Regions from separate parts of the Streptomyces sp. NPDC026377 genome, predicted to be linked through region 2. Evidence: riboswitches for the same ligand, from Rfam matches in the RefSeq annotation. Region 2 holds a riboswitch; each other region holds the start of a gene.

Region 1 (7,473 bases), 830 kb from region 2:
TCATGGTGGCCGGAGGGAACCAAGGTACCGGGGAGAACGTTGTTCACCCCTCCTGAACTGGCCCTCACAGCCGCGCGTGGGCTAGACCACTGGGTCGGGAAACACGCTCGTAACACCGGGTCGACCCCCTGGATCGCGCCCTGTTGAGCCGTGCGGCCTACAGAAGAGAGGCCCACCGCCCCCATTCGGGGCCGACGAGCGGGTTTTCCTTGTGAAGAACTTCACGAACTTTCTCGCGGAGGGTGCTCCGGAGGGCCCGCCAGGGGCCCTCCGGAGCCGGTTTCACGCGATCGACCAGGCGATTCCGTCGAGGATGTCGTGCTCGCTCACCACGACCTCCGAGGCCCCCGTGCGCTCCATGACGGCCGTCAGGACGAGCGCGCCCGCGGCGATCACGTCGACGCGGCCGGGGTGCAGCACCCCGATCGCCGTGCGCTCCTCGTGGGTGGAGGACAGCAGGCGCTCGGTGACCCGCTTGACGTCCTCGTAGGGGATACGGGAGTGGTGGATCGCCGCCGAGTCGTACGCGGGCAGGCCGAGCGCGATCGCGGCGACCGTGGTCACCGAACCCGCGAGACCCACCAGGGTGCGCGGCTCGCGCAGCGGGACCGTGCGCCCGGCCTCGTCCAGGGCGGCCTCGATGTCCGCCCTCATCGCCGCGATCTGCTCGGGCGTGGCCGGGTCCCCGGGGTGGTGGCGCTCGGTCATCCGGACGCACCCCACGTCCACCGAGCGGGCCGCCCGCACATGGCGCGAGCCGACCACGAACTCGGTGGAGCCGCCGCCGATGTCGACCACCAGGTAGTCGCCGTCGGCGTGCAGCTCCTTGGTGGCGCCGGTGAAGGAGAACTCGGCCTCCTGGTCGCCGGTGATCACCTCGGGTTCGACGCCCAGGATGTCCACCACGCCCCGGACGAACGCGTCCCGGTTCTCGGCGTCGCGCGAGGCGGAGGTGGCCACGAAGCGCACGCGCTCGGCGCCGAACTCCTCGATGACCGCCGCGTACTCGCGGCAGGCCGCGAAGGTGCGCTCCAGCGCCTCGGGGGCCAGGCGGCCCGTGCGGTCCACGCCCTGGCCCAGGCGCACGATCGTCATCCGGCGGTCCAGGTCGAGGAGTTCACCGGTGGCCGGGGCCGCGTCGGCGACCAGGAGGCGGATCGAGTTCGTCCCGCAGTCGATGGCGGCGACCCGGGTCACTTCCCGTCCTCCCCGGGCACGCAGGGGGTGACGCAGGGGCCCTTCGCCCACCACTCGGGGAGCATCGCGATCGCCTCGTCGCCCAGCGGGTTGACGCCGGGGCCTGCCGCCAGCGAGTGGCCGACCAGCACGTGCAGGCACTTCACCCGGTCCGGCATGCCGCCCGCGCTGGGGAAGCCCTCCAGGACCTCGATGGCGTCACGGCGGGCGATGTAGTCCTCGTGGGCGGCGCGGTAGGCCGCGGCCAGCTCGGGGTCGGTCGCCAGACGCTCCGTCATCTCCTTCATGACGCCGTTGGCCTCCAGCGTGCCGATCGCCGACGCGGCCCTCGGGCAGCTCAGGTAGTACGTCGTCGGGAAGGGCGTGCCGTCGGGCAGCCGGGGGGCCGTCTCGACCACGTCGGGGTTGCCGCACGGGCAGCGGTGCGCGATCGCGCGCAGTCCGCGCGGCGGGCGGCCCAGCTGCTCCTGGAAGGCGGCGATGTCCGCCTCGGTCGGCTCGGTGCGGGGAGTGCGGGGCGGGGGCGTTTCCATCGCGGTATCTGTCTCAGTCTCTGTCTGTCTGGATCGGTCGCCGGCGGTTCACGTCGTCAGTCGCCGGGGCGGTCGGCCTTGTCCACGCCGTCCCAGAGGTTCTGGTGCCAGGGGCGGCCGGTGGCGGCCTTGCCGTCGCGGCGGCCCTTGCCGGCCGACGGGTCGGTCACGGTGTAGCCGGTCTCGCCCGGGAACTGCATGTGCAGGTGCTCACGGGCCAGCCGCTTGATGTACGCGTCGTCCTGGAGCCGCGCCTTCTCGTCGCGCAGCCGCTCGACCTGCGCGGCCGCGTCGTGCTCCTTGCGGCGCTCCTCGGCGATGTCGCCGCGCTGCGACACGTACTGGCGCATCGGGTACGCGAGGGCCACCACCAGCGAGCACATCACCAGGGCGAGCAGCGCGGCCCGCCCGGTGAGCCGGGAGCGGCGTGCCTGGCGCTTGCTCTGCGACCGGTAGACACGGGCCGCGGTCTGCTCGCCGAGCACCTTGAGCCGGGCCGCGGTGGAGAACCGGTCCCGGTTGCCCTTGGCCATGTCGCCCCGCTCCCCTCACGTACGTACAACGTCCCCGGACACGGTACGGGACCGCGGCCGGGGACGTACGTACGACAGGGCGGTGGGCCCTGGCCGTGCCTACTGGTTCGCGGGGCGGAAGCGCGGGAAGGCGCTGCGGCCCGCGTACACCGCGGCGTCGTCGAGGATCTCCTCGATGCGCAGCAGCTGGTTGTACTTGGCGACGCGCTCGGAGCGGGCCGGGGCGCCGGTCTTGATCTGGCCGCAGTTGGTGGCGACGGCGAGGTCGGCGATGGTGACGTCCTCGGTCTCGCCGGAGCGGTGCGACATCATGCACTTGAAGCCGCTGCGCTGGGCCAGCTCGACGGCGTCGAGGGTCTCGGTCAGCGAGCCGATCTGGTTGACCTTCACCAGCAGGGCGTTGGCCGACTTCTCCTCGATGCCGCGGGCGAGGCGCTCGGGGTTGGTCACGAACAGGTCGTCACCGACGAGCTGGACCTGGTCGCCGAGCCGGGCGGTGATGGTGCTCCAGCCGGCCCAGTCGTCCTCGAAGAGCGGGTCCTCGATGGAGACCAGCGGGTACGCGGCGACGAGCTCCGCGTAGTAGTCGGTCATCTCGGCGGCCGTGCGGGACTGGCCCTCGAACTCGTACTTGCCGTCCTTGTAGAACTCGGACGCGGCGACGTCGAGGGCGAGCGCGACGTCCTTGCCCGGGGTGTAACCGGCCTCCTTGATGGCCTCCAGGATCAGGTCCAGGGCGGCGCGGTTGGAGTCCAGGTTCGGGGCGAAGCCGCCCTCGTCGCCGAGGCCGGTGGACAGGCCCTTGCGCTTCAGGACGGCCTTGAGGGTGTGGTAGACCTCGGTGCCCCAGCGCAGCGCCTCGGAGAAGGACTCCGCGCCGATCGGGGCGATCATGAACTCCTGGATGTCGACGTTGGAGTCGGCGTGCGACCCACCGTTGAGGATGTTCATCATCGGAACGGGCAGCAGGTGCGCGTTCGGGCCGCCCAGGTAGCGGAAGAGCGGCAGGTCGCTGGCCTCGGAGGCGGCGTGGGCGACGGCGAGCGAGACGCCGAGGATGGCGTTGGCGCCGAGCGAGCCCTTGTTGTCCGTGGCGTCCAGGTCGAACATCGCCTGGTCGATCAGGCGCTGCTCGGTGGCGTCGTAGCCGACGAGCTCCGGGCCGATCTGCTCGATCACGGCGAGGACGGCCTTCTCGACGCCCTTGCCCTGGTAGCGGCTGGGGTCGCCGTCACGCAGTTCGATGGCCTCGAAGGCGCCCGTGGAGGCGCCGGAGGGGACGGCGGCACGGCCGGTGCTGCCGTCGTCGAGGCCGACCTCGACCTCGACCGTGGGGTTGCCTCGGGAGTCCAGGATTTCCCGGGCTACGACGACGTCGATGGACGGCACGAGCATCTCCTTCTGGGATGTGACGCGGAAAACGCCGGGCCGCGTGGTCCGGCACCCCTGAGCCTAACCGGCTCCGGGGCATCCACCAGCCGACCGACCGGCCCGTGGGACGAAACGGGGGGCAAAATGTTCCCGAACAAAACAAACCCCCGCGCCCTGCGGGTCCCCTGCGGGATGCGGTGCGGGTCCCCTGCGGGATGCGGTGCGTATTCGTCTGCGGCCCGGTGGGGGCTGGTCGCGCAGTTCCCCGCGCCCCTTCGGGTGCCTAGGTGCGCCTTTGTCCGCGGACCGGCTGGGGCTTGGCGCGCAGTTCCCCGCGCCCCTGGTGGTGCGGGCACCTACAGGGGCGCGGGGAACTGCGCGGGCAACACACCACCGGGCCGCAGGCGAACCCCCGGCCGAGAAGGGGCGCGGGGAACTGCGCGATCAGCCAGCGACGGCCCGCGGACGAAATCCCGGCTCGGAAGGGGCGCGGGCAACCCGCCACCGGCCCCCGGCCCAAGAAGGGGGGTGGGGGCCGTGTGCTCGGCCACAGACGGACCGCAGGCCCCGCACCCCCGGGCCGGGAGGAGGCTCAGCTCAGGTGGAGCTGCTGGTTCACGTAGATCAGGTTGGCGTCCTTGACGACGTCCTTGTTCAGCTCGAACAGCTTCTCCCAGCCGCCCTTGACCCCGTGCGCCGAGGCGATGGACCCCAGGGTGTCCCCGGCCTTCACCTGGTACTCGCCGTCGCCGGTCTTGACCGGGGCCGGACGGGACTCGCCGCGCGAGGCGGGGGCCGACTCGCGCTTCGGGGCGGGCGCGGCCTTGGGCGCGGCCTTCTTCGGCGCGGCCTTCTTCGGCGCGGCCTTCTTCGGCGTGGCCGGGGAGCCGGACGTGTCGACGTTCGCGGCCGAGCCGCCGGCGGTCAGGTTGCCCGCGCCGGCGCAGGACCAGGCACCCGGGCCCTGCATGGCGAGCAGCCGCTCGGCCGTGGCGATCTGCTGGCCCTTGCTGGCCAGGTCGGCGCGGGAGGCGTACTGCGTGCCGCCCGCCGCGGCCCAGGAGGACTGCGAGAACTGCAGACCGCCGTAGTAGCCGTTGCCGGTGTTGATGGACCAGTTGCCGCCGGACTCGCACTGGGCGACGGCGTCCCAGGTGGAGACGGAGGCGGCGGAGGCGGAGCCGGCGGCCATCAGCGGGGCGGCGACAGCGGCACCGGTGACACCGGCCAGCGTGACGACTCGGACGGCCTTGGACGGGCGGCGGTGCTTGCCCTTGCCGGAAAGCAGCATGGAGTTCTCCTCACCGACGCCTGCGAGGTGAGCTGTCGGGTTCGGGCGAGTGAGTGGCCCGGCCGCGCCCAGTGGCGCGTCTTCACCCCAAGCCGTTCCCTGGCCGCTTCGTACGTCTCGCCGTATGGCGTACGTCCCTCAACGGCCGGGCCCGGCGCTTACCTTGGGTCCCCCGCTCCTGCCTACGGCGCACAGAGCGTCGACTGTTCCCCGCGACCGGCGGCAGGATTCGGCGTTCCCGGTCGAAGGGGCCCGTGGTGACGAGCGCTTCGACCGTAAACACACCAACCCCTGATGTTCAAAGGGGCACATCAGGGAGAAATCGCCCCTCCCGACCCTCCCGCAACCCCCGTTTCCGCAGGTCGGGGGCGTAAGGCGCGTACCGGACGGACGGGACAGGGCAGTTGACGGAAAGAGACCCATGTCTCACTTGCGCAGAAGTGGACATAGGCCCCTGAACTACCCCTTGACCGGGGCCGGGTTGTCCGTCTTCGCCGGGTTCAGATCAAGGTTCTGGCCAGGCAGGATGAGGTTCGGGTCGGCGCCGATCGTCTTCTTGTTCGCCTTGTAGAGCGCGGACCAGCCGCCCTCGACCTTGTGCGAGCGCGAGATGTCCCACAGATTGTCGCCGGGGCGGACGGTGTAGTCGCCCTCGGCGGCGAGCACATCGCCCGACTCGCGTGACTCGGCGTCACCTCGCGAGGCGTGACGCCCCGATTCATGAGCGTTGTCCGTATTGCCCGGCTCGGTGGTCGCGGGGGTACCGGTCTCGGCCGGGTCCGGGGTGCCGCGGTGCTTGCCGCCGGTGGCGGACCCCGTGGCGGGGCCGGTGGCCGTGCCGGCGGGCTCGGTCGCGCCGTCCGTGCCGGTGGAGCCCGGCTTGCCGCTCGCGCCCGTGGACGGCGCCGAGGGCGTCGTGGAGGACTTGGGGGCGGTCGAGGACGACGGGGACGGCGTGGTGGACGCCGGCGGCTTCTTGGCGGGCGCGGACGGCGTGGCCGTGGTGTCCGGGGTCGCGGCCCCCTCCTCGGAGGGGACGTACGGCGAGGGCGTGGCGCCCGGGTCCACGGACGGGGCGCCGCCGCCCGTGGTGAGCCCGGAGATCCCCGAGCAGCTGGTGAAGGCCTTCGGGCCCTTCGCCGCGAGCACCTTCTCGGCGACCGCTATCTGCTGCGCCCGGCTGGCCAGGTCGGCGCGCTCGGCGTACGCCGTGCCGCCGTATTCCTGCCAGGTCTCCTGGGAGAACTGGAGCCCGCCGTACAGTCCGTTGCCGAAGTCGGCGCTCCAGGCGCCGCCGCTCTCGCACTCCGCCACGCTGTCCCAGGTGGACGCGGTGGCGGCGCTGGCGCCGCTCGCCGCGAAGAGCGGAAGGGCGAGGGCCGAGCCGGTCACCCCCGCCGCGACGACGAGTGCGGGAGCCTGGCGGGGGCGGCGGTGCCGTCCGTTCCCGGAGCGCATGCTGTGGCCTTCCGTGTGACTACGTCTATGACTGCTGAGCCGGGCGGGAAGCCTGGTTTGGCGAGTCGAGGGGTGAACGTAGCCGTACTCGAACGCTTGTCACAAGTCGATGCACCCGCGATAACGCGAACATCACAGTTTTGACGGACCGTCAGTTCCGCTGGGTGTGAACGCGACCGGAAGCGTGCGCAGTCCACGCATGATCAGGCCGCCCCGCCAGCGCAAATCGGCAGGATCTGCCGCTAGGCGCAGGTCAGGCAGGCGCCTCAACAAGGTGGCCAGCGCGGTCCTCGCCTCCAGTCTGGCCAGGGGTGCGCCCAGGCAGTAGTGGATGCCGTGGCCGTAGCCGAGGTGCTGGTTGTCGCGGCGGCCGAGGTCGAGCGTGTCGGGGTCGTCGAAGCGCTCGGGGTCGCGGTCGGCGGCGGCCAGCACGACCAGCACCGGGTCGCCCGCAGCGATGTCCTGGCCCCCGATCGTCAGCGGGCGGGTGGCGAAGCGCCAGGTGGCCATCTCCACGGGCCCGTCGTAGCGCAGCAGTTCCTCGATGCCGGTGTCCAGCAGGTCCGACTCCCCGGCCGCGAGCGAGGCCTGCAGCCGCTCGCGCTGCCCGGGGTCGCGCAGCAGCGCGTACATGCCGTTGCCGATGAGGTTCACGGTGGTCTCGAACCCGGCGAACAGGAGGATGAAGGCCATCGCCGCGGCCTCGTTCTCGGTGAGGTGCTCACCGTGGTCGCTGGCGCGGATGAGGCCGGAGATGAGGTCCTCGCCCGGGTTCTCCCGCTTGCGGTGGATGAGTTCGAGGAGGTAGCCGCGCATCTTCTTCACCGAGCGGGCCACGCCGCCGCGCGGGCCCTTGCCGTGCCGGATCATCATCCCGGCCCAGTCCCGGAAGTCGTCCTGGTCCTCGCGCGGGACGCCCAGCAGGTCGCAGATGGCGTAGATGGGCAGCGGGAAGGCGAACTCGTGGATGAGGTCGGCCTCCCCGCCCGCCGCGAAACGGTCGATGAGGGCGTCCGTCAACTCCTGCACCCGGGGCGCGAATTCGGCGACCGTACGCGGGGTGAACGCCTTCGACACCAGCCGCCGCAGC
Region 2 (7,473 bases):
GCCCGGCGCCGTGGGTCCGCCCAAGGGAGCGGCTCCACGGCGCCGGCCGTCTCAGCCCCGGCCCGCATGCCGGGGCTGGCCGGAGACGGGGGAATGCTGCTCTCCGGCGCGCCGCGGGCGGCCGGTGTCGAGGACGCGACGTCGTGGCGATTGTCGACACCGGCCGCTGTTCTGGGTGCGTCTACGCCGGTCGTCCCCGCGGCACAGGGACAGCCGCCGCGCCCCTGGTGGACGGCGTTCGATGAAGCACACCGAGCAACCGCTTTCACCTGGGTCGATACGCACGAAGCCCCTGGGGACTTCGTGCGCAACAGTGTGGAGGGGCACCCCGCCCCCTTTCCAGGGGGCCGAATTGCAGATAATGATCCAGCCATCAACATCCGGCCCCGGGGCGGGGAGGGAGGGGAGCGCCCGCCACACGCCAGAGCCCCCGCAAGCTGCGTCAGCAGCACCAAATCGCGTCAGCCGGCTGCGCCGGCCCCATCAGCCAGCGGCACCAAGCCGCATCACCCGCACCAAACCCGCATCAGGTCGCCGTCACGTCACAACATGTCGCAACACGTCGCCCCGGGCCCCCCACGCCCCCGCCCCGCCGTCCCGCCACGGCGACAGCCGTTCGTCCCCGTCTCCCCGTGAACGAAGGTCCCGCCTTGCCGCCGCTCGCCGCACGTGACCGTATGGCCCTCAAGACGCTCCTGCGGGAGCGGCGCGCCGCCATCCACCCGGAGTCCGCCGGGTTTCCGCCGCGCCAGGCGGGGCCGGGCCGACGGGTCGCCGGGCTCAGCCAGGAGCAGATGGACCTGCTGCTGGAGCGCACCCCGGGCACGTACAACCGGTTCGAGAACGGGCAACTCAACCCCACCGCCGAGTTCCTGACGAACGTGGCGCGCACCCTGCGCCTCAACGAGCAGGAGTGGACGTTCCTGTGGCGGCTCACCCGGCGCGAGTACCCGCCGTACACCCTGCACCGCGACTCCGGGATGTCGGTCCCGGGCGTCTGGCAGCGGGTCGTCGAGCAGATCGACGGGGTGATGGCCTACATCACCGACGCCGCCTGGAACCTGCTCGCCCACAACACCGCGTTCGCCGAGCTCTTCCCGGGCGGTGAGGTTCCGGCCAACACCATGCGCTGGATGACCCTCGACCCCCGGGCGCGCGAGGACGTCCTCACCGACTGGGCGGACCGCTGGGCGCCACTGGTGCTGCCGCAGCTGCGGCACGCCGTGGAGATGCGGCCCAACCACACGGAGCTGCGGCACCTGGAGGCCGATGTGCAGGCCGACCCGGTCGCCGGCCCGCTCTACCGGGAGGCGGGGGACACCCCGGTCCCGTACCCGGACGGCTCGGAGCGGCCCATCCGGCACAGCCGGTACGGGCCCGGCTGGGTCACCACCTGTGTGGCCGAGCCCGTCACCTCGCCCGGGGCCCGGGTGATGCTGCTCCTCTACAGCCCGGGCGCCTCTCTCGTGAGCCGCCATCCGGTGCTGAGCGCGCCGCTGACGAGCTGAGCGCGCGACCGGCGTGGCCGAGGGACGGGGGCCGCGCGGAATGACTCCTTCCGGCTGAGCTCCGTGCACCTTTCCAGGGACGAATTCCAGCCGTCTCAGTTAAGTTGAGCTCTCGCCCGCCGGCCCTTAGAGGGAGCCCACCCGTGCCCGCTCACATAGCCCTCCCCGCCGTCGCCCTGCCCGACCACGTCATCGCCACGGACGAGATCTGCGAGGACATCCGGCGGGCCAACCCCGACCGGCCCCGGCTGGAGGCGCACCTGCGGATCGCCCGGGCGACCACCGTGCGGACCCGCCGTTTCACCCGGCCGCTGCACGCCCCGACCGTGGCCGGAAATGCCACCGTCGAGGAGCGGAACAGAGCGGCATACGAGGACGCCCTGGAACTCGCCGTCCGCTCCGGACGACAGGCCCTGGCCCACGCCGGCCTCGCCCCCAGCGACATCGACTGCCTGATCACCAGCCACACCACCTCCTGGACCGTGCCGTCCCTCGACATCGGCCTCGTCCGCGCGCTCGGCCTGCGCCCGGACGTGCGCCGCGTCCCCATGGCCACCGTGGGCTGCGCGGGCGGCGCGCACGGCCTGGTCAGGGCGGACCAGGACATCGCCGCCCACCCCGGCTCCCACGTCCTGGTCGTCGTCGCGGAGTGCCTGTCGACGGCCACGTACAACCACACCGACACCAGCCGGGAGTCGATGATCTACAAGGTGCTCTTCGGGGACGGCTCGGGCGCGGTCGTCGTCTCGGGCGCCCCGGCCTGGAGCGGGCCCAGCTTCGTCATCGAGGACACCTTCGAGTACGTCCTGCCCGACAGCCTCGACCGCTACCGGGGCCGCCTCTCGGGGGCCGGGCTCCACTTCGACTCCACGACCGCCGCCACCGCCTCGCTGGGCGACAGCCTCCCGGCGGTGCGCAGCTGGCTCGGCGGCAGCGGCAAGGCCCTGGACTTCGCGGTCGTCCACCCCGGCGGACCCCGGGTGCTCCAGGACGCGGCCGCCGGGTTCGGCCTGGACGGCGACCGCGACAACGGCGCGCTGCGGCACGCCTGGGCGAGCCTGGCCGTCAACGGGAACCTGGGCGGCTCGGCCGTCCTCGACGTGCTGGCCCGCACCTTCGCCCAGGCCCCCGCCGACGGGCAGTCCGGCCTGATCATCGGCTTCGGTCCGGGCTTCGTGCTGGCCGCCTCGCGCGGCCACTGGTCGGCGTGAGCGCGGTGCGGTCCGTAAAGCGGTACGGAGCACCGTCCCGCATGCCGTACAGTTGTGTTTACCGACGCGGGGTGGAGCAGCTCGGTAGCTCGCTGGGCTCATAACCCAGAGGTCGCAGGTTCAAATCCTGTCCCCGCTACTGAAGTCCTTGGGCCCGGCACATGCGAATGTGCCGGGCCTTCGGCATTTCCCCGCCCCGCCGCGCGAGCGCGTGCGCGTACAGTAGTCTCGCGTTTGCTATGCGCGACCATGCGGGCGGACCGCCGCGGGCGGCGACGCGGCGCAGAGCGCCCGCGGTGCCGCTCTTCCTCGCCCTGTGCGCGCTGCTGATGTGTCTCTCCCTGCCGCTCTCGCTGCCCCTGTCGCCCGCCGCGCCCTGGATCTCCGCGCCCTCGCACGCCAAGGGCGGCGTCCCCACCGCCCACGGTGGCCCGGCGGCGGCCCGCCGCCACGCCCGGGGGACCTGTGTGCACGGCCGGGCCGGGCCCCGCCGGTGCCGGGCTCGGCTGATCGCGACCGGCGCCGACCGGCACTGAGGGGCCGCGGAGCGCACCCGGTTGGCGGAGGAGCGTTCGCGGCCGGCGGCCCGGCCCGGCACCCTGGGTGGGGCGCGAGGGAACGGCGGCGCCCCTGCGGACGGGCGGGAGACCACAGGTGCGGCAGCGAACGGACGGCGGCGGCCGGGAGGGCTCCCGGCGTCCGGCCCTCGTGCGCGCCCTGCCCGCGCTGCTGCTGGTCGCCGGGGTCGTCCTCGACGTGACGACCCCGCCCGACCTCACCGCGGCGGCCCTGTTCGCCGCCGCCCCGCTGATCGCCGCCCCCTTCTTCGGCCCGCGCGGCACCGCCGCCGCGGGCGCCTCGGCGGTCGGGGCGGTGCTGTTCACCGAGTACTTCCACGACATCCCCAGCACCGGGGAGGCGGTCAGCGAGCTGTTCACCGTCACCACCGTGGGCGTACTGGCCCTGCTCACCAACGGCATGCTGCGCCGCAGCGGCGAACGCCTGGCCTCGGCACGGGTCATCGCGGAGACCGCCCAGCGCGCCGTCCTGCCGACGCCCGCCGAGCGGATCGGCGGCCTCCAGGTGGCCGCGCGGTACGAGGCGGCGCAGGCGGACGCGTTCATCGGCGGGGACCTCTTCGCCGTCCAGGACACGCCGTACGGGGTGCGCCTGGTCGTCGGGGACGTACGCGGCAAGGGGCTTGAGGCGGTCGAGGCGGTGGCCGTGGTGATCGGGGCGTTCCGGGAGGCGGCCGAGCAGGAGGAGACGCTGGAGGCGGTGGCCGGGCGGCTGGAGCGCGCGCTGACCCGGGAGGGCACCCGGCGCGACGGCCTGGACGCCGTCGAGGGGTTCACCACGGCCGTGCTCGCCGAGATCCCGCGCGACGCCACGGCCGTACGCCTGGTGAACCGGGGCCATCCCGAACCGCTGCTGCTCCACGCCGACGGGGCACTGGACGCGCTCGCCCCCTTTGATCCCGCGCTGCCGCTGGGGATGGCGGAGCTGGGGGTGTGGCCGGACCGGGCGGACACGTACCCCTTCCCGCTCGGGGCGACGCTGCTGTTCTACACCGACGGCCTCTCCGAGGCGCGTTCGGCCCGGCCGCCCGGGGTCTTCTACGACCCGCACGAGCGGCTGCGCGGCCGGATCTTCCCGGGGCCGCAGGAGGTCCTGGACGCGCTCGTCGACGATGTGCGCAGACATACGGGCGGGGGCGCGAGCGACGACATGGCGCTGCTGGCGGTGGGGCGGCCCGGGGCGCGACAGCCGGAGCGGCGGCGGACGATGCCGGTGGTGCCGTGACGGGCCGTGGCCTAACGACGCCCGAGCGCATGCCTTATGACGGAACGTCAGTTACTGTCGCCGGCGATTAGGGGGAACGGCTTGGAATCCGGTCCGCCTGTCTATTAACGTTCGATAACGCAGCGCGGTCGTCCCAGCCGTCGTAGAGGCGGCACCGTGCGCACGCGCCGAATTCCGCAAGGGAACCGGGGAACCACCACCTTGGGGTGAATCGAGCACCTTCGCACCGCCGAAGAGTGCCCGTAGGAGACCTTCCTGCTCCGAACCCTCCCCCGAACTCTCAAGGAGCAGGGGGGGACCCCCACCGCCAACCCGGTAGGCGATAGGAAGGAAAGGAGCACGCCGCCCCGTGGCGTCCAACGAGCCTGCCCTCGGCACCCCGCCGCTTCCCCCCGTCACCCTGTACGGGACCGCGCCCAGCGACACCGAGGTGTGGGAGGAGTGGAACCCCACGGAGGAATCCGTGTCCTCGGTGCGCGGCCGCCACCGCGTGATCAAGCAGCGCGGCGGGCTCGCCCGCAGCTCCACCGTCCTCGGCGTCGGCGTCATCGCGGCCGTCGGCGCGGGAGGCATGGCCACCGCGCAGAGCAAGCCGCCGGTCTCCATATCCCTGCCCGACTCCGTCGCGGACAATCTCCCCGATGTGAAGTCCCTGCCGGGCGTGGGCGCGCTGATCACCGGTATCGCGGGCGACGACAGGCCCGGCGCCGCACCGCAGGCCCAGGCGGACCAGGCCGTCGCGAACGCCCCCCTCACCATGGCGGGCGTCTCCCCGGCCGCGGCCGAACAGGGCGCCACCGGTGCCGGCGAGGCCCTGCGCGCCCGTATCCTCCAGCAGGCCGAGCAGCAGCGCAGCAGCGCCGACGCCGAGGCCAGGGCGGCCGCCGAGAAGGCCGCGGCCCAGCAGGCGGCGGCCGAGGCGAAGGCCGCGCAGAGCGCCGCCCAGCAGAAGGCGGCGGCGGAGAAGAAGGCCGCCGAGGAGGCCGCCGCGAAGAAGGCCGAGCAGGAGCGGCTGGCCGAGCTCGCCAGGAGCTACTCGCTCCCGGTCGCCTCGTACACGATCACCTCCACCTTCGGCGAGGCCGGCTCGATGTGGTCCTCCGGCCACCACACCGGCCTCGACTTCGCCGCCCCCACCGGCACCCCGCTCAAGGCGGTCCACGGCGGCACGGTCAAGTCGGCCGGCTGGTCCGGTTCGTACGGCTACCGCACGGTCGTCGAGCTGGAGGACGGCTCGGAGGTCTGGTACTGCCACCAGTCCTCCATCGCGGTCAGCGCCGGGCAGAAGGTGACGACGGGCGAGACCATCGGCCGCGTCGGCGCCACCGGCAACGTGACGGGTCCGCATCTGCACCTGGAGGTGCACACCCCGGGCGGCTCGGGAGTCGACCCGATGGCGTGGCTGCGGTCGAAGGGCCTGAATCCGTAGGGCGCCCGCCCGGCGACGGGGGGCGCGGAATAGGCGTGCACCGTCAGCCCGTTCACCCCCCATGACCACTCTGCGCCCCCTGGGCTCCTCCGACCTGTCCGTCTTCCCGCTCGCCCTGGGTGGCAACGTCTTCGGCTGGACCGCCGACGAGGCCGCCTCGTTCGCGGTGCTCGACGCGTACACGGAGGCGGGCGGCAACTTCGTGGACACCGCCGACGTCTACTCGGCGTGGGTCCCGGGCAACGAGGGCGGTGAGTCCGAGCGGATCATCGGCAAGTGGCTGGCGGCGCGCGGCAACCGCGAGGACGTCGTCATCGCCACCAAGGGCGGCGCGCACGCCTCCTTCAAGGGCCTCGCGGCCCCCACCATCAAGGCCGCCGCCGAGGAGTCGCTGCGCCGCCTGGGCACCGACTACATCGACCTGTACTACACGCACTTCGACGACGAGTCCGTCCCCGTCGAGGAGATCGTCACCGCCCTCGACCAGCTGGTCAAGGACGGCACGGTGCGTGCGGTGGCCGCCTCCAACATCTCCCCGGAGCGGCTCCAGGACTCGCTGGACTTCTCCGACCGCGAGGGCCTGGCCAAGTACGTCGCCCTCCAGCCGCACTACAACCTGGTCTCGCGCGACACCTACGAGGGCGCCCTCCAGGACACCGCGGGCCGCTCGGGCCTGGCCGCCGTGCCGTACTACTCGCTCGCCTCCGGTTTCCTCACCGGCAAGTACCGCCCCGGCCAGGACGTCGAGAGCGCCCGGGCCGGGAGCGCCGCCCAGCACCTCGGTACCGAGCGGGGCGTGAAGGTGCTGGCCGCGCTCGACCGCGTCGCGCGGGCGCACGGCGTCGAGCCCGCGAGCGTGGCCCTCGCCTGGCTCGCCGCGCAGCCGACCGTGGTCGCCCCGATCGCCTCGGCCCGGACCGTCGAGCAGCTGCCCGCGCTCCTCGCGGTCGCGGACCTGGAGCTCACGGACGCGGAGCTGAGCGAGCTGAAGACCGCCTCGGCGTAGACCTCGTAGATCCCGTAGATCCCATAGGCCCCGTAGACCTCAGCGCCGGTAGGGGTTGTACGGGGAGGGGGCCTGGCCGTAGCCGTACGGGGGCCGGCTGCCGTACGGGGTCCGGGGGTAGCCGTACGGCGGCTGGTTCCCGTACGGACTCTGGTTCCCGTACGGGGCCTGGTGGCCGTACGGGTAGGGCTGCGACGGGATCCAGACGCGGCCCGCCGCGCCCGCCGCGTACAGCAGCGCGGGGCCGGCCACCTCCCGGCGCGCCCACAGGTGGTGCAGCAGCTCCTGCTCGCGGGCCGTGAAGTCCGGCCCGGCCTGGGAGTGGCGGGCCCGTCGGCGCAGGAACGCCAGGGCCGTCGCGAACGCCTCGTACTCCGCGACCGTCCGGGCCGCCCGCTTGCCCCCGAAGGTGCGGTGGGCGAAGTCGCGGGCCATCGAGCGGGCCCGCATCGAGGAGAGCGCGAGCGGTTCGGCCGGGCCCAGCCAGCCCGCCGCCGCGTACGCCGGCAGCTCCGC
Region 3 (7,473 bases), on a different contig from region 2:
CGCGCCAGGACGCCGCCGCTGCGGCCGAGAAGGGACACGACGGATGACCGACGGCGAACCCAAGGGCTTCGACCTGGCCCGGCTCCTCGCCGAACGCGGCGGCGAGCGCTACGAGCTGCACGCCAGGTACCTCAACCACCAGCTGCCGCGCATGCTGCACACCATCGGCTTCGACAAGGTCTACGAGCGGGCCGAGGGCGCGTACTTCTGGGACGCGGAAGGCCGGGACTACCTGGACATGCTCGCCGGGTTCGGGGTGATGGGCCTGGGCCGCCACCACCCCGTGGTGCGCAAGGCGCTCCATGACGTCCTCGACGCCTCGCTCGCCGACCTCACCCGCTTCGACTGCCAGCCGCTGCCCGGCCTGCTCGCCGAGAGGCTGCTCACCCACAGCCCGCACCTGGACCGGGTCTTCTTCGGCAACAGCGGTACGGAGGCGGTGGAGACCGCCCTGAAGTTCGCCCGGTACGCCACCGGCAGGCCCAGGGTCCTGTACTGCTCCCACGCCTTCCACGGGCTGACCACCGGCTCCCTCTCGGTCAACGGCGAGTCCGGCTTCCGCGACGGCTTCGCCCCGCTGCTGCCCGACACGGCCGTCCCCCTCGGTGATCTCGCCGCTCTGGAGAGGGAGCTGAAGCGCGGGGACGTGGCCGCGCTGATCGTCGAGCCCATCCAGGGCAAGGGCGTCCACGAGGCGCCCCCCGGCTATCTGCTCGCCGCCCAGGAGCTGCTGCACCGGCACAAGGCGCTGCTGATCGCGGACGAGGTGCAGACCGGTCTCGGCAGGACCGGCGACTTCTACGCGTACCAGCACGAGCAGGGCGTCGAGCCGGACCTGGTCTGTGTCGCCAAGGCGCTCTCCGGCGGATATGTGCCCGTCGGGGCGACGCTCGGCAAGGACTGGATCTTCAAGAAGGTCTACTCGTCGATGGACCGGGTCCTGGTCCACTCCGCGAGCTTCGGCTCCAACGCCCAGGCGATGGCGGCGGGCCTCGCGGTGCTCGCGGTGATGGAGGACGAGGAGGTCGTCGCCAACGCGCGCGCCACCGGCGAACTCCTGAAGTCCAGACTGGCCGCGCTGGTCGGCCGCTACGAGCTGCTGCACGACGTGCGCGGGCGCGGGCTGATGGTCGGCATCGAGTTCGGCAAGCCCTCCTCGATCCGGCTGCGCGGGCGCTGGACCATGCTCCAGGCCGCCCGCAAGGGCCTGTTCGCCCAGATGGTCGTGGTGCCGCTGCTTCAGAAGCACCGCATCCTCACCCAGGTCTCCGGGGACCACCTGGAGGTGATCAAGCTGATCCCGCCGCTGACCATCGGCGAGCGCGAGGTGGACCGCTTCGTGGAGGCGTTCACGGCCGTGATGGACGACGCGCACGGCGGAGGCGGCCTGATGTGGGACTTCGGGCGCACCCTCGTCAAGCAGGCGGTCGCCAACCGATAAGGGTTTTTGCCTCTGGGGCAAAAAAGTTGCCCCAGAGGCAAGCCGCTGACTGAATGGGGTGCATGAGCACTCCCTCCGCGGGCGCCGGGGAGCCGTCGGACCCCGCGCTCCCCGGTGTCGCCCCGCGCCTGCGCGACCTGCGCCGGCGCCGGGGTCTCACCCTGGAGGCCGCCGCCCCGCGGGCCGGTCTCTCACCGGCGCACCTCTCCCGTCTGGAGACGGGCGCCCGCCAGCCCTCGCTGCCGATGCTGCTCGCGCTCGCCCGCACCTACGGTACGACGGTCTCGGAGCTGCTGGGCGAGATGCCGCCCGAGCGCGAGCCCGTCATCCGGGGTGGCCGGGCCGGGCCCGCCGAGGCCGACGGCTGGACCTACCACCGGGCCGGGCACCCCGGCCGCGCCATGCAGGCCCTGCGCGTCGAGGTCCCGTACGGCACCCAGCGCGAGCTGGTCCGCGTCCACCCGGGCGAGGAGTGGCTGCACGTCCTGTCCGGGCGGCTGCGGCTCACCCTGGGCGACGCCACGCACGAGCTGGACCCGGGCGACAGCGCGCACTTCGACTCGCTCACCCCGCACCGGATCTCCGCCGTCTCACGTGGCGGGGCCGCGTTCCTGTTCGTCCACACCCTGCTCCAGAGCCCCGACCCGCATCCGCACCATCCGCACGGCTGAGAGGTACGACATGTCGCAGAACCAGGGACGGTCCGGCGTCGACACCCGGGAGACGAAGTTCCCCCGGGGTCTCGTGGTCCGGCTGTTCGCCTACTTGGTCGCGGGCCACATCTTCGCGGCCTTCCTCTACCTGCTGTTCACGGTCGGCAAATGAGCCGGCGCGTTCACCGCGCGGCGTCCTCGACCAGCCGCTCGCGCAGCCGCTCACGGGTCTCGGGGGAGAGCCCGAGGCCGTCGGAGAGGTAGCGCTCGGTGGTGCCCCAGGTCTCCTCGATCGTGTCGAAGGCGGCGTGGAGATAGTCGGCGCGGGCGTCGAAGAGCGGGTTGAGCAGCTCCACGACCTCGGTGCTCAGCCCGGCGGGGGAGCTGTCGCTGCGGTGCATCCTGTAACGGCGGTGCGGGTCGTTGGACTTGAGGTAGTCGGCCTCGATGGCGTCGCGCTCGACCCCGACCGCGAGCAGCGCCACCGCGATGGACAGACCCGCGCGGTCCTTGCCCGCCGCACAGTGCATCAGGGCCGGGACGCTGTCCTCGGCGAGCGCGTGCAGCACCCGGCTGTGCTCGGCCGTGCGCTGCCGGATGATCGTGCGGTACGAGTGCGCCATCCGGTCGGCGCCCCGCCCGTCGGAGAGCACCGACCGCAGCTGGGTGAGGTCGCCGTCGCGGACCATCTTCCAGAACTCCGCCCCGTCCGCCGGGTCCGTCAGCGGTATGTTCACGTTGCGCACCCCGGGCAGCTCCACGTCCGGGCCCTCCAGCTTCTGGTCCGCCGCGTTGCGGAAGTCGAAGATGGTGTGCAGGCCGAGCGTGGCGAGGAAGGCCGCGTCCTGCGCGGTCGCGTGGGCGAGGTGGCCGCTGCGGAAGAGCCGTCCGTACCGCAGCCGCCGGCCGTCCACGGTCGGCAGTCCCCCCACGTCACGGAAGTTGCGGACGCCGGACAGCTCGGGCTCGGTCGAAGGGATCTGCGGAGTCTGCTGGGTCACGTTGGCTCCTGATGGGGGTCGAAAGAAAGATCACGCCGCCTCGGTCCCGACGATACGACATGGGTTCCCGGGGCAATCATCTCGACCGCTTGACCGGAATGCGACCCCTTCGCATCCATTGCCCTGCGCGATGTCCCGCCCCGCTGCCGGTGCCACTGCTCGCGCCGGTGCGTATATGCCTATGGATGCGAGTAAACCGGGCAGATCGGGGCGATGGCGAGGGAGAGGGGCGAACGGGGTGAAGGCGGAGGAAGGGATGCGGAACTTTCGTCCTTATTGGGCGATTTGGTGGCTCCTGTCCATCTCCCGCTCGGGAAGGGCGGGTTACCCGTGAGCAGCGTCATATCCGTGACGTTCCGTGGTGGCGGTGCCGGAGGAATTACCCCGTCCGGCCAAGCCTGTTGGGAATGACGGTCCACGCAGGGTGACCGCAATTCCCGCGTGCATTCCCGGCCGGGAATGCCGAAAGGGAATCGGCACTTGTCGTGGCCCGCACGGCTCGCTTACGGTCACCGCAATCCGAGTGGACCGCCGAATCCTGCCACCGCTCGGAATCCGCACCCATCCACGTGTGGCAGGAGCGGGGGACCCAGGTAAGCGCCGTCCGGAATTCCGGCACGGCTCGGGGTGAAGCCGGAGCACCGTGACGCGGTGCCCGGCCGGGCAGCTCCAGCCCGAACCCGACAGCTCACCTCGCAGGCGCCGGAGAGGAATCCGCCATGCCCGCGAAGGGTAAGCACCGCCGTCCCAAGTCCAGCCCGATATCCCGGGGCATGGTCGCCGCCGGTACGGGTGGCGCCGCACTCGCCATCCCCCTGCTCGGCGCCACCGGCGCGCACGCCGCGGTGCAGACCGCCGCCCCCGCCACCGCGCCCCAGCAGGCCGCCCGCACCACCGCGACCGCCGCAGCCGCCGCGCCCCAGGCCGCCCCCACCACGTACAAGGTCAAGAGCGGCGACTGCCTCTCGCGGATCGCCGAGGAGCACCGGCTCGGCAGCTGGCAGCGGCTCTACCGGGACAACCGCGAGGTCGTCGGCTCCGACCCGTCGCTGATCCGCCCGGGCATGAAGCTGGTTCTGGGCGCCAAGGCCAAGACCGGCGCGCCGCACGGCTCCGGCACGGCGAGCACGCACGCGTCCGGCGAGAAGACGTCTTCCCCCGCGCCCCGCACCCCCGCGCCGCGCACCCAGGCGCCGTCCTCGCCCGCCCCCGCCACGAACACCTCCACCAGCGCGGACCAGGGCTCCTCCACCGGCTTCCGCGCGCCGCTCGACAGCGTGAGCATCGGCACCCCGTACCGCATGGCCGGGTCCATGTGGTCCAGCGGCTACCACACGGGCGTCGACTTCGCGGCCGAGACCGGCACCACGGTCAGGGCCGTCGGCGCGGGCACGGTCGTCTCGGCCGGCTGGGGCGGCGCCTACGGCAACCAGGTCGTGATCCGGCACGCCGACGGCATGTACTCCCAGTACGCCCACCTCTCGCAGCTCTCCGTCTCGGCCGGGCAGAGCGTGACCGCGGGCCGGCAGCTCGGACTCTCCGGCGCCACCGGCAACGTCACCGGCCCGCATCTGCACTTCGAGATCCGCACCACGCCCGACTACGGCTCGGACGTCGACCCGATCGCCTACCTCAGGCAGCGGGGCGCGAGCCTCTGACGGCCCGACCGGGGCCCGGGCCGGGCCCGGTCGGACCGGATTCTGTCCGGCGGGCCGGAGGTATTCGGCGTATTCCCGCTGAGGGAAACTGACCGGGTGGTCTATATCACCTACCGTCAACCCCCCCTTACGGTCGCGTAGGTCACACCGGTAAGGGAAAGATATGGTCCCGTGGCAGACGATTCGAGATCATTCAACAGCGGTACGTTCGGGTCGTACACGGCGATCGGCGACAGCTTCACGGAAGGCGTCGGCGACCCCGGCCCGGACGGGGCGTTCGTCGGCTGGGCGGACAGGTTCGCCGTGCTACTGGCAGACCAGCGACCGGAGGGGGCCTTTCGCTACGCCAATCTCGCGGTCCGCGGCAGGCTCCTCGACCAGATCGTCGAGGAGCAGGTGCCGCGGGCCAAGGAGCTCGCGCCCGACCTCGTGACCTTCTGCGCGGGGGGCAACGACATCATCCGGCCGGGCAGCGACCCGGACGACGTGGCCGAGCGCTTCGAGCGCGCCGTCGCGGACCTGAAGAGCACGATCCCGACGGTGATGGTGACCACCGGGTTCGACACGCGCGGGGTGCCGGTCTTCAAGCATCTGCGCGGCAAGGTGGCGACCTACACCGCGCATGTGCGCTCCATCGCGGACCGCTACGGGTGCCCGGTGCTCGACCTGTGGTCGCTGAGGTCCGTGCAGGACAGGCGGGCGTGGGACGGCGACCGGCTGCACCTGTCGCCCGAGGGTCACACCCGGGTCGCGCTGCGAGCCGCCCAGGTGCTCGGGCTCGCGGTGCCGGCCGACCCGGACCAGCCGTGGCCCCCGCAGCCGCCGCGCGGCACCCTGGAGGTGCGGCGCGACGACATCCAGTGGGCGCGCGAGCACCTGGCGCCGTGGATCGGACGACGGCTGCGGGGCGAGAGCTCGGGCGACCATGTGGAGCCCAAGCGTCCCGACCTGCTGCCTCTCTGACGGGTCATCAGCCCCGCTGCCCCTCCGGGGGCCGGGGGCGTCACTGGCGGAACGCCCCGAGTGCGGCGCCCACGGCTCAGCCGTGCAGCAGCTTCCGCTCCGTCTCCGGGTCCAGTCCGACCCGGGGGCGGTCCGGCCGCTGCGGCGCCTCGCCGCCGAGCGACCCGAGCCACGCCCAGGTGTCGGCGACCGTCTCCTCGACGGGGCGGCAGCTCAGCCCCGCGAGCACGGCCTTCCACACGTTCGAGCCGTGCATCGTGTCGTGCAGCTCACCCGGCGGAATCCACACCGGCAGATGGTTCCACGGCTCCACCCCGGCGGCCAGGATCGGCTCCGGGTCCGTCCAGCGCAGCTCCGCACCGCCGCCGGTGACCCGCGCACACGCGTCGAGCAGCGCGCCCATGGTGGTGTGGTCCGGCGGGCAGGCCAAGTTGTAGGGCCCGCAGAGCCCGAAGTCGGCGGCGCTGACGATCCACTCCGCCAGGTCCCGGACGTCGATGAATCGCACCGGAAGATCGCGCGGCCCCGGCGCGAGCACCTCACCGCCGCGCGCCATGCGCCCCAGCCACCAGGGCAGCCGGCCGATGTTCTCGTACGGGCCGAGGATCAGCCCGGCGCGCACCAGGAGCGAGCGGTCGGGCCCGAACTCCCGGACGGCGGCCAGCTCGCCGCCGCGCTTGGCCTGCGCGTAGGCCACCTCGCCCTCGGCGTCCGGCGAGCCGTCGACCAGCGGCGCGCTCTCGTCCGCCCCGGCCGGGACCGGGTGCTCGTAGACGGAACGGCTCGACACGTACACGTACCGGGCGACGCGTCCTCGCGCGAGCAGCCGCGCGGCGTCACGCACCGCGCAGGGCGCCCCGGACCAGGTGTCCACCACCACGTCCCAGCGCCCGCCGGCGAGCGCCGCCAGACCGTCCTCGGCCGTCCGGTCGCCGAGCAGCGCCCGCACGCCCGCCGACGGCTCATGGCGGCCCCGGTGGAAGACCGTCACCTCGTGCCCGCGCGCCACGGCGGCCTCGGCCACCGCGCGTCCCACGAACTCCGTACCACCCAGTATCAACAGCTTCATGGCCGCAACTCTGCCCGCCGGGAGGGCCCTTGAGAACAGGTCCATGCCCAGGGCGGAATCGCGGCCCCCGTCCCGGCGCCCGTGCGGGCGGCGGCAGAGCGGGGGCCCGGCGGGTCAGGGGCGGTAGAGCCGGCCCGGCTCGGGGGCGGCGGGGGCGAGGAGCTGGGGCACGGTCACGAAGGTGAACCCGCGCGCCTTCAGCGCGTCGATGATCCCGGGCACGGCGGGCACGGTCCCGTCGTAGATGTCGTGCAGCAGGATGATGCCGTCGCGGTCGGCCTGGTCGAGGATCCGCTCGGTGATCAGGGCCGAGTCGTTGGTGGAGTAGTCCTTCGCGGTCGCGCTCCACAGGATCTGCGAGAGCCCGAGCTCCTTGCTGACCTTGGTGACCTCCTTGTTGGTGCGGCCCTGGGGCGGTCGCATCAGGACGGGCTTGCGGCCGGTCAGCGCGGCCACCGCCTCCTGGGTGCGGTTGAGCTCGGCGCGTATCGCGGCGGGCTTGAGCTTGTCCAGGCGCTCGTGCGACCAGGTGTGGTTGGCGACCTCGTGCCCCTCGGCGGCGATGCGGCGCACGGTGTCGGGGTACTTCTCGACGTGGTTGGCGCCGAGCAGGAAGAAGGTGGCGGGCACCTTCTTCTCCTTGAGCGTGTCGAGCAGTCGGGGCGTCTTCGCGCCCGGCCCGGCGTCG
Region 4 (7,473 bases), on a different contig from region 2:
TGGGGGCGGGCCGAGAAGGGAGAACCTCCCCGGGGGCTCCGCCCCCGGCCCCCCGGCGGGGCTGCGCCCCTGCACCCCTTCGGGGCTGTGCCCCGGGAGCCCGGTGGGGGCGCTCACCCGGCTCTCCCCGGGGGTGTGGCCCTGGCTCCCGGAGGGGGTGTGGCTCCGGGCGTCCTCGGGGCCGCGCCCCGTGAGGCCGGTGGGGGTATGGCTCGGGGTGCGCCCCCGGGTCCCGGTGGAGGCGTGTCCGTGGGGCTCCTCGGGGCTGTGGCCCGGGCCCCCGGCGGGGGTGTGGCTCCGGGCGTCCTCGGGGCTCCGGCCCGGGATTTCCGTCAGGGGGTGGCTCCGCACGTCCGCCGGGGCCGTCGGCTGGGGGCGAGGGGGTGTTGTGCGGGGGGCCGTGCTTGCCGCGCTTGCCAGGGCTTCTGCCAGGCCGCCCAGTTCCACGTGCACCACCGCCACCGGCTTGCCCGGGGCCGTCGTCGTGGCCTGGTGGAGGGCCGTGGCCAGGGCCTCGTCGGGGTGGCCGGGCTCGCCCATCCAGGGGATCGCCGTGACCACCACCGCGTCGCAGAATTCGTCCGCCAGGGCCCGGACCAGCGCGTCGCGGAAGTCCTCGGGGGTGGCCGCCGTCGTCAGGTCGACCGGCGGGTGCGGGCGCAGCCCCTCCGTGAGGCAGGCGTCGTACGTGAGCAGGCCGAGGGACTCCGAGTTGCCGAGGATGGCGACGCGCGGCCCGGCCGGGAGCGGCTGGCCCGCGAGGAGGACGCCCGCGTCGACCAGCTCGGTCACGGTGTCCACCCGGATCACGCCCGCCTGGCGCAGCAGCGCCGAGACCGCCTTGTCCGGGACCCGGGTCACCGGGACCGCGTGGCCCGGCGGGGTCGAGCCGCTGTGCCGGGCTCCCTTCACCGCGACCACCGGCTTCACCGCGGCCGTCCGCCGCGCGAGCCGGGTGAACTTCCGCGGGTTGCCGATGGATTCGAGGTACAGCAGGACCACGTCCGTGTCCGCGTCCTCGTACCAGTACTGGAGGATGTCGTTGCCCGAGACGTCCGCCCGGTTGCCCGAGGAGATGAACGCCGACAGGCCCGCGCCCCGCCGGTGCAGCCCCGACAGGAGCGCGATGCCGATCGCGCCCGACTGGGTGAACAGGCCGATCCGCCCGCGCCGCGGCGGCTCGGGCGCGAGCGAGGCGTTCAGCCGCGTCCCGGGCGCGGTGTTGATGACGCCGAACGCGTTGGGCCCGATCAGCCGCATCCCGTACGACCGCACCTGGCGCAGCAGTTCGCGCTGGCGTTCGCGCCCGGCCGCGCCGCTCTCGGCGTACCCGGCGGACAGCACGACCAGTCCCTGCACCCCGTGCTCGCCGCACTCCGCGACCGCCTCCGGCACCCGTTCGGCCGGGACGGCGACGACGGCGAGGTCGACCGGCTCCCCGAGCTCGCCGAGCGAGCGGACCGCCCGGACGCCGTCGATCTCGGAACCTCCTTCCGGGAGGGCCCGGTTGACCGCGTACACAGGCCCGGTGAACCCCGCCCCCAAGAGGTTGCGCAGCACCGTGCGGCCCACGCCGCCCGGCGCGCGGCCGGTGCCGATCACGGCCACCGAGCCGGGGGCGAGCAGACGCTGCACCGAGCGGGCCTCGGCGCGCTGCTCACGCGCGCGCTGCACCGCCAGCGACTCGGCGGTCGGTTCCAGATCCAGCGTGAGATGGACCGAGCCGTCCTCGAAGGACCGCTTCTGCTGGTAGCCCGCGTCCGTGAACACCTTGATCATCTTGTTGTTGGCGGGCAGCACCTCCGCCGCGAACCGTCTGATCCCCCGCTCGCGCGCGACCTCCGCGATGTGTTCGAGCAGCGCGGAGGCGACCCCGCGCCCCTGGTGGGCGTCCTGGACCAGGAACGCCACCTCCGCCTCGTCGGCCGGCGCCGAGGCGGGCCGCCCCTGGGCGTTGATCCGGTCGTAGCGGACGGTCGCGATGAACTCCCCGCCCACCGTCGCCGCGAGCCCCACCCGGTCCACGTAGTCGTGATGGGTGAAGCGGTGCACGTCCTTGGCGGAGAGCCGGGGGTAGGGCGCGAAGAAGCGGTAGTACTTGGACTCGTCCGACACCTGCTCGTAGAACGAGACGAGCCGCTCCGCGTCGTCGGTCGTGATGGGCCTGATCCGCGCGGTCCCCCCGTCGCGCAGCACGACGTCGGCCTCCCAGTGGGCCGGGTACGCGGGGTCCTGCGTCTTCTCCTGCGGAGCCTGCATACGGGCAGCCTACGGGTCGCGGGGCCGGTTGGGTCGGGTCAAGGTAGGGGGCAAGGTGGAGAGGGCGCCCGGGCCGAGGGGCCGCCGGATCCGGGACCGACGTCGGCACGAGCACCGCGCAGGACATGAGAGACTGGTCTAGACAACCGTGAGAGATCTCGAAGGGCATCACCATGGCTGAGCGCCGCGTCAATGTCGGCTGGGCCGAGGGCCTGCACGCCCGCCCCGCTTCCCTTTTCGTCCGCGCCGCCACGGCCTCCGGCGTCCCCGTGACGATCGCCAAGGCCGACGGCAACCCGGTCAACGCCGCCTCCATGCTCGCGGTGCTCGGCCTGGGCGCGCAGGGCGGCGAGGAGATCGTGCTGGCTTCCGAGGCGGAGGGCGCCGACGCGGCCCTGGACCGTCTGGCGAAGCTGGTCGAGGAAGGTCTCGAGGAGCTCCCCGAGACCGTCTGAGCCGGCCGACCGGTCCGGCTGCCCCGGCCCGGCGGGCGCGATCCCGCCGACTGCGGCCGGCCGGGAACCGGCGCCGCGCCGCCGTCCCGGCGCACCGCGTGTCACCGCACTTCGCGATCGGAGCCGCGGACCCGAATTCCGGGTCTGCGGCTCCTTTCCTTTTCCCATAGGTACTGCTCCGGCTTATGCGCCCGGTAACGCGGACCGGCCGACCCCGCCCGTGCATTCCGCGCCACTTTCGGGCAGCACGAATCCGCCCCGCCGAATCACCCCTTTGTATACGGCGAACCTGTTAAGCACGGGCGCTCGCGGTGTTTACGGCATGTTGCGGGATCCTCACGTCCGCCGGGCGCCGCAGCCGATAGGCGGAAAACGCGCGCTCGGCGTGGCGGGCGGCCAGCATCCTGGCCCGCTCGGCGTCGCCGCGGGCCAGCGCGTCCACCAGCGCCCCGTGCTCCGCCCAGTACTCGGCGGGCAGCGCGGGCTGCTCCGCCACGTACATCCACGCGATCTTGTGCCGCAGCTGGGTGAGCAGCGCGATGAGGCCGGGGCTGCCGGAGGCCTGGGCGAGCGTCTCGTGAAACCAGACGCCCAGGGAGCGCAGATCCTCGCCCTGGGCCCGCCGCACGCGGTCCTGGCCGAGCCTGACCAGGCCGCGCAGCACCTTGAGATGGGCCTCGGTGCGCCGGGCGGCGGCCCGCGACGCGGCCAGCGGCTCCAGCAGGGCGCACAGTTCGAGCAGGTCGGCGGCCTCCTGCTCGGTCGGCTCGGCGACACACGCCCCGGCGTGCCGGCGCGTGGTGACGAACCCCTCGGACTCCAGGGTGCGCAGCGCCTCGCGGACGGGCACGCGGGAGACGCCGTACCGCCGGGCTAGCACTTCCTCGGTGAGCCGGCTGCCGCGTGCGAAGAGCCCCGAGACGATGTCGTCGCGGATTGCCGTGCATACCGATTGCGCGGGAATGCGCATGACCGAACCTCCGCCTTAATCCCCGCGAAACGCGGTCGATCGACGCCTGTTCGGCGACTCTATTCCAGCGTCTGTTAATTCCCGGTGACGTGCCGTATGCCAGGCATATCTTTTGGCCATGGACGGGCGCGCGCGCCGGACGGCACGCCGAAGCCCCCGGCGCGATGCGCTCCGGGGGCTTGCGGTCGGGATGCGGGGACGGCCGGGTCAGACGTTGACGCCGTGCGAGCGCAGATACGCGATCGGGTCGATGTCCGAGCCGTACGCCGGGCCCGTGCGGGCCTCGAAGTGGAGGTGCGGGCCGGTGGTGTTGCCGGTGTTGCCGGAGAGGGCGATCTGCTGGCCCGGCTCGACGCGCTGGCCGACGTACACCCCGATGGACGAGAGGTGGCCGTACTGCGTGTACGTGCCGTCGTTCATCCGGATCACGATGTTGTTGCCGTAGGCGCCGCCCCAGCCCGCCTCGACGACGGTGCCCAGACCGACCGCGTGCACCGGGGTGCCCTCGCCCGCGTGGAAGTCGATGCCGGTGTGGCTGCCGGAGGACCAGATCGAGCCGCCGCTCTTGTAGCCGGTGGAGACGTAACCGCCGTCGATCGGGGCGACGAAGGAGTTGAGGCGCTTGCGCTCGGCCTCGCGGGCGGCGCGCTCCCTGGCCTCGCGCTCCTCCTTGGCCTTCGCCTCGGCCTTGCGCTTCGCCTCGGCGGCGGCGCGGGCCTTGTCGGCGGCGTGCTTCTGGGCGGCGGCCTGGGCGTCGATCCGGTCGGCGAGCGAGTCACCGATCACGATGGCCTGGGTGATGCCGGTGTCCTCGACCGAGGCGGCGGCGGACGCCGAGCTGTCGGCGGCCATGGCCGGGGAGGCGAGGGTGCCCACGACGCCGGCGGTGGCGAGGGTGGCGATGCCCGCTATGTTCGCGCTCTTGCGCGACACGGCGCTGGGCCGGCGGTGCTTCCCGGTGGCACGGGTGAACGCCATGGAGAGGCGGTTCCTTTCCTTCCATCTCGCCTACCGGGTTAGCTGACGGGTTCGGAGCTGGAAGGTCTCCTACGGGCCCCTCCGCGGGCGGAGGCTTCCGATTCACCCCAGGGACTGAGTGGGTCCCCGGCTCCCCTGGCTCGCGCCATTGGGGACTCGGCGATCGCTGTCCGGTGCCGCGGCTGCGACGGGTGGTGACGGACAGCCGGACTGACGCTAGACGGCTGATCTTTCAATCACCAAACAGACACGTCTTTTTGTTGCGCACGCCACATGACAGACAGGCAACCTCCCTAACAAAACGGGCATAAAGGCGGACCCCGGCGGCCACTCGGCCACCGGGGTCCCCATCCGGCCCGTCCGCCCGCCTTCGGCGGACGGCCCAATCAGCCCGCCACGACGGTGACTTCACCGATGCCGAGCGCCTTGACGGGCTCCGCGATCTGTGCCGCGTCCCCGACGAGGACCGTCACCAGACGGTCCACCGGGAAGGCGCTGACGACCGCCGCCGTGGCCTCCACGGTGCCGGTGTCGGCCAGGCGCGCGTACAACCGCGCCTGGAAGTCGTCCGGGAGGTGCTGCTCGACCTGGTCGGCCAGTGTCCCGGCGACGGCGGCGGCCGTCTCGTACTTCAGCGGGGCCACGCCCACCAGGTTCTGCACGGCCGTCTCGCGCTCGGCGTCCGTCAGCCCCTCGGCGGCGAGCTTGCGCAGCACCGTCCACAGGTCGTCCAGGGCCGGGCCGGTGTTGGGCGTGTCCACCGAGCCGCTGATGGCGAGCATGGCGGCGCCGGTGCCCTCGGGGCCGGAGCGCAGCACCTGGCCGTAGGAGCGCACTCCGTAGGTGTAGCCCTTCTCCTCGCGCAGGACGCGGTCCAGACGGGAGGTGAGGGTGCCGCCCAGGCAGTACGTCCCCAGCACCTGGGCGGGCCAGACGCGGTCGTGGCGGTCCGGGCCGATCCGGCCGATCAGGAGCTGGGTCTGGACGGCGCCGGGCCGGTCCACGATGACCACGCGGCCGGTGTCGTCGGCGGTGACCGGGGGCATCGGGCGTTCCTGGGCCGGGGTGCCCGTCCAGGCGCCCAGGGTGTCCGCCAGGACCGCGTCCAGGTCGGTGGCGCCCAGGTCGCCCACGACCACGGCGGTGGCCGCGGCGGGGCGGACGTACGCCTCGTAGAAGGCCCGTACCGCCGCCGCGTCGATCCGCGCCACGCTCTCCTCGGTCCCCTGGCGCGGGCGCGACATGCGCGCGCCGGCCGGGAAGAGCTCCTTGGAGAGCTGCTGGGCGGCGCGGCGCGCGGGGTTGGCCAGCTCGTGCGGGATCTCGTCGAGGCGGTTGCGCACCAGGCGGTCGACCTCGGCGTCGGCGAACGCGGGGGCCCGCAGCGCCTCGGCGAGCAGCCCGAGCGCCTTGGGGAGCCGGGAGACCGGCACCTCCAGGGAGACCCGGACGCCCGGGTGGTCCGCGTGCGCGTCCAGGGTGGCGCCGCAGCGCTCCAGGTCGGCGGCGAACTCCTCGGCGGAGCGCTTGTCGGTGCCCTCGGAGAACGCGCGCGCCATGATGGTGGCGACGCCGTCCAGACCGGCCGGCTCGGCGTCCAGCGGGGCGGCCAGGAAGATCTCGACGGCCACGACCTGCTGGCCGGGGCGGTCGCAGCGCAGCACGGTCAGCCCGTTGGGCAGGGTGGAGCGGTCGGGGGCGGGGAAGGCCCAGGGACGCGCGGTGCCGGCGGTCGGCTGGGGGTGGAACTGCATGGTCACGCCGGTCTCGCTCACTGCTCTGCTCCCTCTGCGTCGGCGTCGGCCGCCTCGTCTGCCTCTGCGGTGGTCGGCTCGTAGACCAGCACCGCCCTGTTGTCCGGGCGCAGGGTGGCCCGGGCCACGTCCCGCACCTCCTCGGCGGTGATGTCGAGGACCCGGTCGACGGCGGTCAGCGCGAGCTGGGGATCGCCGAACAGCACCGCGTACCGGCAGAGTTCGTCGGCGCGGCCCGCGACCGTGCCGAGCCGGTCCAGCCACTCGCGCTCCAGCTGGGCCTGGGCGCGCTCCATCTCCTCGGCCGTGGGGCCCTCTTCGGCGAACCGGGCGAGCTCCTCGTCGACGGCCGACTCGATGTCGGGGACGTCGACGCCGCCGGACGTCTTCACGTCCAGCCAGCCGAGCGAGGGGGCGCCGGCCAGGCGCAGCAGGCCGAATCCGGCCGCCACCGCGCTCTGGTCGCGGCGCACCAGGCGGTTGTGGAGGCGGGAGGACTCGCCGCCGCCGAGGACCGTGAGCGCCAGGTCCGCCGCGTCGCACTCACGGGTGCCGTCGTGCGGCAGCCGGTATGCGGCCATCAGGGCGCGCGCGGGCACGTCCTCGTGGACGACCTCGCGCAGCTGCTCGCCGATCACGCCGGGCAGCGTGCCGTCGCGCGGCGGCTGCTTGCCGTCGTGGGAGGGGATGGAGCCGAAGTACTTCTCGATCCAGGCGAGCGTCTGGGCGGGGTCGATGTCGCCGACCACCGAGAGGACCGCGTTGTTGGGCGCGTAGTACGTACGGAAGAAGGCGCGCGCGTCCTCCAGGGTCGCCGCGTCCAGGTCGGCCATGGAGCCGATCGGCGTGTGGTGGTACGGGTGGCCCTCCGGGTAGGCCAGCGCGGTGAGCTTCTCGAACGCCGTGCCGTAGGGCACGTTGTCGTACCGCTGGCGGCGCTCGTTCTTGACGACGTCGCGCTGGTTCTCCATGGACTCCTCGTCCAGGGCGGAGAGCAGCGAGCCCATGCGGTCGGCCTCCAGCCAGAGCGCGAGCTCCAGCTGGTGGGTGGGCATGG

What was found. A riboswitch is a leader RNA that binds a small molecule or an ion and turns the genes downstream of it on or off. The one in region 2 is predicted to bind cyclic di-AMP.
Region 1: it holds a riboswitch for cyclic di-AMP, as region 2 does, so the genes downstream of both, ACZ4MU_RS00390 (transglycosylase family protein) here and ACZ4MU_RS04080 (M23 family metallopeptidase) in region 2, are expected to answer to the same signal.
Region 3: it holds a riboswitch for cyclic di-AMP, as region 2 does, so the genes downstream of both, ACZ4MU_RS24005 (LysM peptidoglycan-binding domain-containing M23 family metallopeptidase) here and ACZ4MU_RS04080 (M23 family metallopeptidase) in region 2, are expected to answer to the same signal.
Region 4: it holds a riboswitch for cyclic di-AMP, as region 2 does, so the genes downstream of both, ACZ4MU_RS25340 (M23 family metallopeptidase) here and ACZ4MU_RS04080 (M23 family metallopeptidase) in region 2, are expected to answer to the same signal.

Annotation. Positions count from the first base shown of each region.
Region 1 is NZ_JBVHPV010000001.1:88,436-95,908, forward strand. Features, by position in the region: gene ACZ4MU_RS00370 (Ppx/GppA phosphatase family protein) at 283-1,197, opposite strand; gene ACZ4MU_RS00375 (DUF501 domain-containing protein) at 1,194-1,730, opposite strand; gene ACZ4MU_RS00380 (FtsB family cell division protein) at 1,787-2,263, opposite strand; gene eno (phosphopyruvate hydratase) at 2,363-3,652, opposite strand; gene ACZ4MU_RS00390 (transglycosylase family protein) at 4,227-4,925, opposite strand; cyclic di-AMP (ydaO/yuaA leader) riboswitch at 4,928-5,125, opposite strand; gene ACZ4MU_RS00395 (transglycosylase family protein) at 5,385-6,383, opposite strand; gene ACZ4MU_RS00400 (cytochrome P450 family protein) at 6,516-7,473, opposite strand, start outside.
Region 2 is NZ_JBVHPV010000001.1:916,737-924,209, forward strand. Features, by position in the region: gene ACZ4MU_RS04055 (MmyB family transcriptional regulator) at 633-1,508, shown strand; gene ACZ4MU_RS04060 (PhlD) at 1,652-2,719, shown strand; tRNA gene ACZ4MU_RS04065 (tRNA-Met) at 2,785-2,858, shown strand; gene ACZ4MU_RS04070 (hypothetical protein) at 2,959-3,255, shown strand; gene ACZ4MU_RS04075 (PP2C family protein-serine/threonine phosphatase) at 3,374-4,522, shown strand; cyclic di-AMP (ydaO/yuaA leader) riboswitch at 4,678-4,859, shown strand; gene ACZ4MU_RS04080 (M23 family metallopeptidase) at 4,872-5,951, shown strand; gene ACZ4MU_RS04085 (aldo/keto reductase) at 6,013-6,957, shown strand; gene ACZ4MU_RS04090 (PrsW family glutamic-type intramembrane protease) at 6,997-7,473, opposite strand, start outside.
Region 3 is NZ_JBVHPV010000012.1:92,010-99,482, reverse strand. Features, by position in the region: gene dxs (1-deoxy-D-xylulose-5-phosphate synthase) at 1-47, shown strand, start outside; gene ACZ4MU_RS24025 (aspartate aminotransferase family protein) at 44-1,441, shown strand; gene ACZ4MU_RS24020 (helix-turn-helix domain-containing protein) at 1,504-2,112, shown strand; gene ACZ4MU_RS24015 (DUF6126 family protein) at 2,123-2,266, shown strand; gene ACZ4MU_RS24010 (tyrosine-protein phosphatase) at 2,277-3,095, opposite strand; cyclic di-AMP (ydaO/yuaA leader) riboswitch at 3,644-3,810, shown strand; gene ACZ4MU_RS24005 (LysM peptidoglycan-binding domain-containing M23 family metallopeptidase) at 3,815-4,753, shown strand; gene ACZ4MU_RS24000 (SGNH/GDSL hydrolase family protein) at 4,925-5,716, shown strand; gene ACZ4MU_RS23995 (NAD-dependent epimerase/dehydratase family protein) at 5,793-6,785, opposite strand; gene ACZ4MU_RS23990 (polysaccharide deacetylase family protein) at 6,900-7,473, opposite strand, start outside.
Region 4 is NZ_JBVHPV010000013.1:153,253-160,725, reverse strand. Features, by position in the region: gene ACZ4MU_RS25355 (bifunctional acetate--CoA ligase family protein/GNAT family N-acetyltransferase) at 1-2,259, opposite strand, end outside; gene ACZ4MU_RS25350 (HPr family phosphocarrier protein) at 2,433-2,714, shown strand; gene ACZ4MU_RS25345 (GntR family transcriptional regulator) at 3,007-3,684, opposite strand; gene ACZ4MU_RS25340 (M23 family metallopeptidase) at 3,892-4,662, opposite strand; cyclic di-AMP (ydaO/yuaA leader) riboswitch at 4,675-4,834, opposite strand; gene ACZ4MU_RS25335 (M16 family metallopeptidase) at 5,049-6,416, opposite strand; gene ACZ4MU_RS25330 (M16 family metallopeptidase) at 6,434-7,473, opposite strand, start outside.